2 linked regions of the Lujinxingia vulgaris genome follow. The protein of the gene in region 1 interacts with the protein of each later gene in a pairwise test. Links are inferred from orthologs where the notes say so. Each region holds a gene or a part of one and is shown in the gene's direction. Other genes may lie near its edges.

The links.
Region 2: the proteins of gyrB (region 1) and gyrA interact in binary tests that used the Escherichia coli proteins (3 or more experiments, as listed by UniProt). The link is inferred for Lujinxingia vulgaris from one-to-one orthologs.

The regions. Positions count from the first base shown.
Region 1 is NZ_VOSM01000008.1:4,544-7,828, reverse strand. The notes cover bases 45-3,091. They hold gyrB (DNA topoisomerase (ATP-hydrolyzing) subunit B), read left to right. Parts: upstream 45-372; coding sequence 373-2,811; downstream 2,812-3,091. Other genes in these bases: FRC98_RS15135 (hypothetical protein), read left to right, coding at 2,890-3,091; FRC98_RS15145 (fumarylacetoacetate hydrolase family protein), read left to right, coding at 45-89. In the rest of the region: more of FRC98_RS15145, read left to right, coding at 1-44; more of FRC98_RS15135, read left to right, coding at 3,092-3,285. UniProt on the Escherichia coli protein: DNA gyrase negatively supercoils closed circular double-stranded DNA in an ATP-dependent manner to maintain chromosomes in an underwound state.
Region 2 is NZ_VOSM01000001.1:25,717-29,058, forward strand. The notes cover bases 29-3,132. They hold gyrA (DNA gyrase subunit A), read left to right. Parts: upstream 29-347; coding sequence 348-2,918; downstream 2,919-3,132. Other genes in these bases: FRC98_RS00105 (AtpZ/AtpI family protein), read left to right, coding at 3,037-3,132. Also shown: more of FRC98_RS00105, read left to right, coding at 3,133-3,291; FRC98_RS00110 (ATP synthase subunit I), read left to right, coding at 3,291-3,342. UniProt on the Escherichia coli protein: A type II topoisomerase that negatively supercoils closed circular double-stranded (ds) DNA in an ATP-dependent manner to maintain chromosomes in an underwound state.

The DNA.
Region 1 (3,285 bases):
GCGTCGGCCCCATCACCCACGGTCAGAGCGTAGAGGTGAGCATCGACGGCATCGGCACCCTGCACAACCCGGTGCGCCGCCCGGGGTAACCCGCCACGCCGCGCTCCCGACCGGGGCCTTTTCCGCCCCGATCCACACGCCTCCACACACGCCGCCGGGATAGACGCCCCTGCCCCCCTGTGTTACCTTCCCGCGACGCTTGAGCGCGCTGCCCCCGGCGAGCTTTATCTTGCCGCTTCGGGGCCCTGTGCGCGCTCACTAGAAGATCGCTGACCTCGCGCTCGTTGCCGCGCCGCTCCTTCACCTCAAGGCGGCCCGCCCTCTTCGAGCGCCCTTGTTGGTTGTGACCCACCGACCCAGGCTAGACGTACTATGGCCCAAGATAACCAGACCCCTCAAGACGCCGCCCCCCAGGGCTCCGACTACAACGCCGAATCCATCCAGGTCCTCGAAGGCCTGGAGGCGGTGCGCAAGCGCCCCGGCATGTACATCGGAGACACCGACGACGGCTCCGGCCTCCACCACATGGTCTACGAGGCCGTCGATAACTCCATCGACGAGGCCCTGGCCGGCTACTGCGATCAGGTCACCATCACCATCCACACCGACGAGTCCGTCTCCGTCGAGGATAACGGCCGCGGCATCCCGGTCGATATGCACAAAAAGCAGGGCCGCTCCGCAGCCGAGGTCATCATGACCGTGCTGCACGCCGGCGGGAAGTTCGACCAGAACTCCTACAAAGTCTCCGGCGGCCTGCACGGCGTGGGCGTCTCGGTCGTCAACGCCCTCTCCGAGCGCCTCGTCCTCGAGATCCGCCGCGACGGCCAGATCTGGACCCAGGAGTACGACCGCGGCGTGCCGAAAGAGCCCCTGCGCTCGATCGGCAAGGCCAAGACCACCGGCACCAAGATCACGTTCTTGCCCGATCCGGAGATCTTCCAGATCACCCGCTTCTCCTTCGACGTGCTCTCCCAGCGCCTGCGCGAGCTCTCCTACCTCAACAGCGGCGTGCGCATCGTCATCATCGACGAGCGCGACAACAAGCGCCACGACTTCAACTACGAGGGCGGGCTCAACTCCTTTGTGGCCGACCTCAACAAGAATAAGTCGCCCCTGCACGACGAGCCCATCTACATCACCAAAGAGCTCCCCGAGCAGGGCATCACCGTAGAAGTCTCCATGCAGTGGAACGACTCCTACAACGAAAACATCTTCTGCTACACCAACACCATCCGTAACCGCGACGGCGGCAGCCACCTCTCGGGCTTCCGCGGCGCGCTCACCCGCACGGTGAACCTCTACGGCGTCTCCAACGGCATGCTCAAAGAGTCCATCACCGGCGACGACATCCGCGAGGGCATCGCCGCGGTGCTCTCGGTGAAGATGCCCGACCCGAAATTCTCCAGCCAGACCAAAGACAAGCTCGTCTCCAACGAGATCAAGGGCGCCGTCGAGTCGGTGGTCAACGAGCGCCTGGCGATCTTTTTGGAAGAGAACCCCTCGGTGGCCAAAGCGATCATCGAGAAAGCCATCGCGGCGTCTCGTGCCCGCGAAGCCGCCCGCAAGGCCCGCGAGATCTCGCGCAAGAGCGCGCTCCAGATCTCCGCGCTCCCCGGAAAACTCGCCGACTGTCAGTCCCGCAAGCCGGAGGAGAGTGAGCTTTACATCGTCGAGGGTGATTCCGCCGGTGGCTCCGCCAAGCAGGGCCGTAACCGTAAGTTCCAGGCGATCCTCCCGCTGCGCGGAAAGATCCTCAACGTCGAGAAAGCACGCTTTGACCGCATGCTCTCCAACAACGAGATCTCCACGATCATCAGCGCGTTGGGCACCGGCATCGGCCAGGAGTATTTCGACATCGAGAAGCTGCGCTACCACAACATCGTCATCATGACGGACGCCGACGTCGACGGTAGCCACATCCGCACCCTGCTCCTGACCTTCTTCTACCGTCAGATGCCCGAGATCATCGCCCGGGGCTACCTCTACATCGCCCAGCCGCCCCTCTTCTCCATCAAGCGCGGCCGCACCATGGAGTACCTCAAGGACGAGCGCGAGCTTAACGATCGCCTCATTGAGAACGCCAAAAACGCCCTGACCCTGCGCGGCGAAAACGGCAAAGAACTCGCCGGCGACGAGCTGGCCACCTTCATCGACGATCTGCTCAAGTACCGCAGCGTGCTTGAGCGCGTGGCCCGCAACCACGATGACCGCATCGTCGAAGAGGCCGTCAAAGCCGACTTCACCCTCGAAGATCTCCAGGACAAAGAGCGCCTCAGCTCCCGCAGCCAGGAACTTCTGGAGCGCCTGCGCCAGAGCTACACCACGGTGCCCTGGCGCACCCCCGAGATCCTCGACGACGCCGAGCTCGACGACCTTTTCCTGGCCCAGTGGAAGAGCCGCGTCTCCGGCACCTCGATCGTCTCGCGCCTGGACCGCGCCTTCCTCTCCGGCGTCGACTACAAGGAGCTTCTGCGCATCCGCCGCGCCTTCGAGTCGCTCGGAGAGCACGTGATCGTTGACGATGGCAAAGAGACCGAGCCGCTCACCTCCATCGCCCAGGTGCTCAACCGCGTGCTCGCTGCCGGCCGCAAAGGCCAGACCATCCAGCGCTACAAGGGTCTTGGCGAGATGAACCCGGATCAGCTCTGGGACACGACGATGGATCCGGAGGCCCGCACCATGCTTCAGGTCCGCATCGAGGATGCCGTGGAGGCCGACGCCCTCTTCACCGTCTTGATGGGCGACCAGGTCGAGCCGCGCCGCGAGTTCATTGAGACCCACGCCCTCGACGTGCGTAACCTCGACATTTAACGCGACTTCGGGCGCCTGCGGGGCGGCCTGGCACCTCTCCCTCCTCGCCAGCGCCGCCCCCCAGCCTGCAGGTTGCCCATGACCCGCATCCGACTCTTAAGCGGCCCGGCCGTCCAGCAGACCCTGCACGACGAGCCCGGCGCAAAACTCTTCCGCTACCAGCTCAACATCCCCATCATGGGGCTCGCGCTTGGCCTGGGGCTTTTAAGCCTTTTGGCCGCGGTGATTCTTTATTTTGTCGCCGGCCTGGGGGGCTTTTACACCGCCGCGTTCATCGTCCTGATTGCGCTGGGCCTCTCTCTGTGCAGCATGGTCTCCTACGGCTCCAATTATGCGCGGAAGCATTTTGTGGCCACCTCCGATCGCTGCCTGCTCGTCGGCAACAACGACAACGCCTGGCGCGTCGAATGGCCGCTCATCACCCGGCAGACCCTCGACTTCGAGGGCATGACGCTCTCGCCGACCCGGGCGCGC
Region 2 (3,342 bases), on another replicon or contig:
CTTGCGAGGGGGGAGGGGAGAGAGGGATCACGCGGTGTTCGTAAGTAAGACGCAGCGGGGGGCGCTGAGGTTTCAAAAAAGTTTGCGCCGGATGTGAAAACTTCCGCTCACACTGAACTTCAGCCCGCGCGTCAGGCGTGCCGACACATCCGAGGATGTGCCTTATCCGCTAAGCTAAGCACGCCTTCGCAACAGACCACTGCCCGGTGGCGCCCACCGGCCTGCCTCCCTTGTGAGATCGCCCCCTCCTTGGTAGGGTTCCGCGGCTTTAGGCCCCCGCTGAGCGCTGGCTCAGCCCGGGAGGCACTCCAACGTATGAATCGACCCGCTTTGGTGAAGGGAACGCGATGACGGATTCGGTCAGCATCATTCCGATCAATATCGAAGAAGAGATCCGCCAGTCCTATATGGACTACGCCATGAGCGTGATCATCGGGCGAGCGCTGCCCGATGTTCGCGATGGGCTCAAACCGGTGCACCGGCGCATCCTTTTTGCGCAGCATGAGCTGGGCAACCGCTGGAACGCGGCCTACAAAAAGTCGGCGCGTATCGTCGGTGACGTCATCGGTAAGTACCACCCCCACGGCGACTCCTCGGTCTATGACGCGTTGGTGCGTCTGGCCCAGGACTTCAACATGCGCGTGCCGCTTGTCGATGGCCAGGGCAACTTCGGCTCGGTCGACGGCGACCCGGCCGCTGCCATGCGTTATACCGAAGTGCGTATGGCGCGGGTTGCTCAGGAGCTCTTGAGCGACATCGACAAAGAGACCGTCGAGTGGATCCCCAACTACGATGACACCATAGAAGAGCCGGCGGTCCTGCCCACGCGCATCCCGAACCTCCTGATCAACGGCTCCTCCGGCATCGCCGTCGGCATGAGCACAAACATCCCGCCGCATAACCTCGGCGAGGTGATCCGCGGCACGCTGGCGCTGATTGAGAACCCGGAGATCGATGTCGAAGGGTTGATGCAGCACATCCCCGGCCCCGACTTCCCCACCGCCGGCATCATGTACGGCGCACGAGGTCTGCGCGACGCCTACGCCGAGGGCCGCGGCATCATCAAGATGCGCGCCCGCGCGATCATCGAAGAGGATGAGAAGCGCGGCAAGAGCTCCATCGTCGTCACCGAGCTCCCCTACCAGGTCAACAAGGCGCGTCTCATCGAGAAGATCGCCGAGCTGGCCCGCGACAAACGCCTCGAAGGCATCACCGATCTGCGCGATGAGTCTGACCGCGACGGCATGCGCATCGTCATTGAGCTGCGCCGCGACATGATCCCGGCGGTCGTGCTCAACAACCTCTACAAGATGACGGCGATGCAGTCGTCCTTTGGCATCATCATGCTGGCGATCGTTCACGGTCAGCCCCGCATCATGAGCCTCAAAGAGGTGCTCAACCACTTCATCGACTTCCGCCGTGATGTGGTCACCCGCCGCACGATCTATGAGCTGCGCAAGGCCGAAGAGCGCGCCCATATTTTGGAAGGCCTCAAGATCGCGCTCGATCACCTCGATGAGGTCATCGCGCTGATTCGCGCCTCGGCCTCGCCAAACGAAGCGCGCGAGGGGCTGATGAGCCGCTTCGCGCTGAGCGAGCGACAGTCGCAGGCCATCCTGGATATGCGCCTGCAGAAGCTCACCGGTCTGGAGCGCGACAAGATCCTCGAAGAGTTGGCCGAGGTGCTCGCCGAGATCGACCGCCTGCGCGGCATCCTGGCCGACGAGAAGAAGTTGATGGCCGTGATCGTCGGGGAGCTCAACGAGGTGCTCGAAGCCTACGACGATGAGCGTCGCACCGAGATCCTGCACAACGTCACCGAGCTCTCCGATCTCGACCTGATCGCCGAAGAAGACATGGTGGTCACGCTCAGCCACGCCGGCTACATCAAGCGCACCCCGCTGAGCGAGTACCGCGCCCAGCATCGCGGCGGCCGTGGCAAGCGCGGCATGGACACCAAAGACGAAGACTTCGTTACCGACATGTTTGTGGCCTCGACCCACACCAACCTGCTGATCTTCACCTCGGTGGGTAAGGTCTACAAGCTGATGGTTCACGAGCTCCCGCAGGGCTCGCGCACCACGCGCGGCAAGGCCGTGATCAACCTTCTGCCCATCGAGCAGGACGAGAAGATCAAGGCGATCCTGCCCTTCGAGGAGTTTGAGGAGGGGCGCTACATCGTCACCGCCACCCGTCAGGGCGTGATCAAGAAGACCGATCTGATGGCCTACGCCAACGTGCACGCCGGGGGCATCATCGCGCTGGGCTTTAAAGACGATAACGACGAGCTCATCAGCGTGCGCGCCACCGGTGGCGACGATCGCATCTTCCTAGCCAGCAGCGACGGCCAGGCAATCTGCTTCCACGAAGAGGACGTGCGCCCGATGGGGCGCGTGGCCGCCGGCGTCTACGGGATGCGTTTCCGCGAGGGCGACACGCTCGTGGGCATGGACGTGGTCCCCGCAGGCGATGATCACTCCACGATCCTCACCATCACCGAGCGCGGCTATGGCAAGCGCACCGTGCTCGACGAGTACCCGCTGCAGCGTCGCGGGGGCAAAGGGGTGGTCACCATCAAGACCAACGATCGCAACGGCATGCTGGTGGGCATCCGGGTGGTGGACGACACCAATGAGCTGATGATGATCACCGACAAGGGGCAGGTTCTGCGCACCCGCGTCGAGCAGATCTCGACCTACGGACGCAACACTCAGGGCGTGCGCGTGATGAGCCTGGACGACGATGAGCTGGTCGTCTCCATCGCCGCGCTCGTCGCTGAGGATGAGGACGAGGCGCTCGAGGGTGAGGAGCTGGCCGAGGGGGCAGAAGGTGCCGAGATTCAGGGCGATGAGAGCCCCGAGCAGGCCGCCCCGACCGGCGACGATTCCGTGGACGAAGAGCCCGGTGAAGACAGTTAATCTGAGGCGGTTGACGCCCGTCAATTCCCTGTGTTACAGGGTGCGCGCCGCTGCTCGGGGAGGCGCTTGCAGACACGGTCTGCGGGCATTTTCCAGGGCAGGGCGCGAGGTGATTTAGATGGCCTCTCCACCAGAAGACGAATCGCGTAAGACCACCAAAAGCCCCTGGCTTGTGGCCGGCGCGATCGGAGCCCTGGGTTTTGAGTTTGTCGGTTTTGTACTCGGCGGCGCTTTCATCGGCACTCGCCTCGACGAACACTTCAACACCGCCCCGGTTTTGCTTCTGGTGACGATGGCGCTGGCAATGCTCGGCGCCGGGTGGCACGTCTGGAAGATCTCGCAACGGTTTTTGAAAACACAAGGTGAAGACTGATGGCCACGCTCGACCGTAGCTTCGTCGACGGGGTCTTCTGGCGCATGCTCG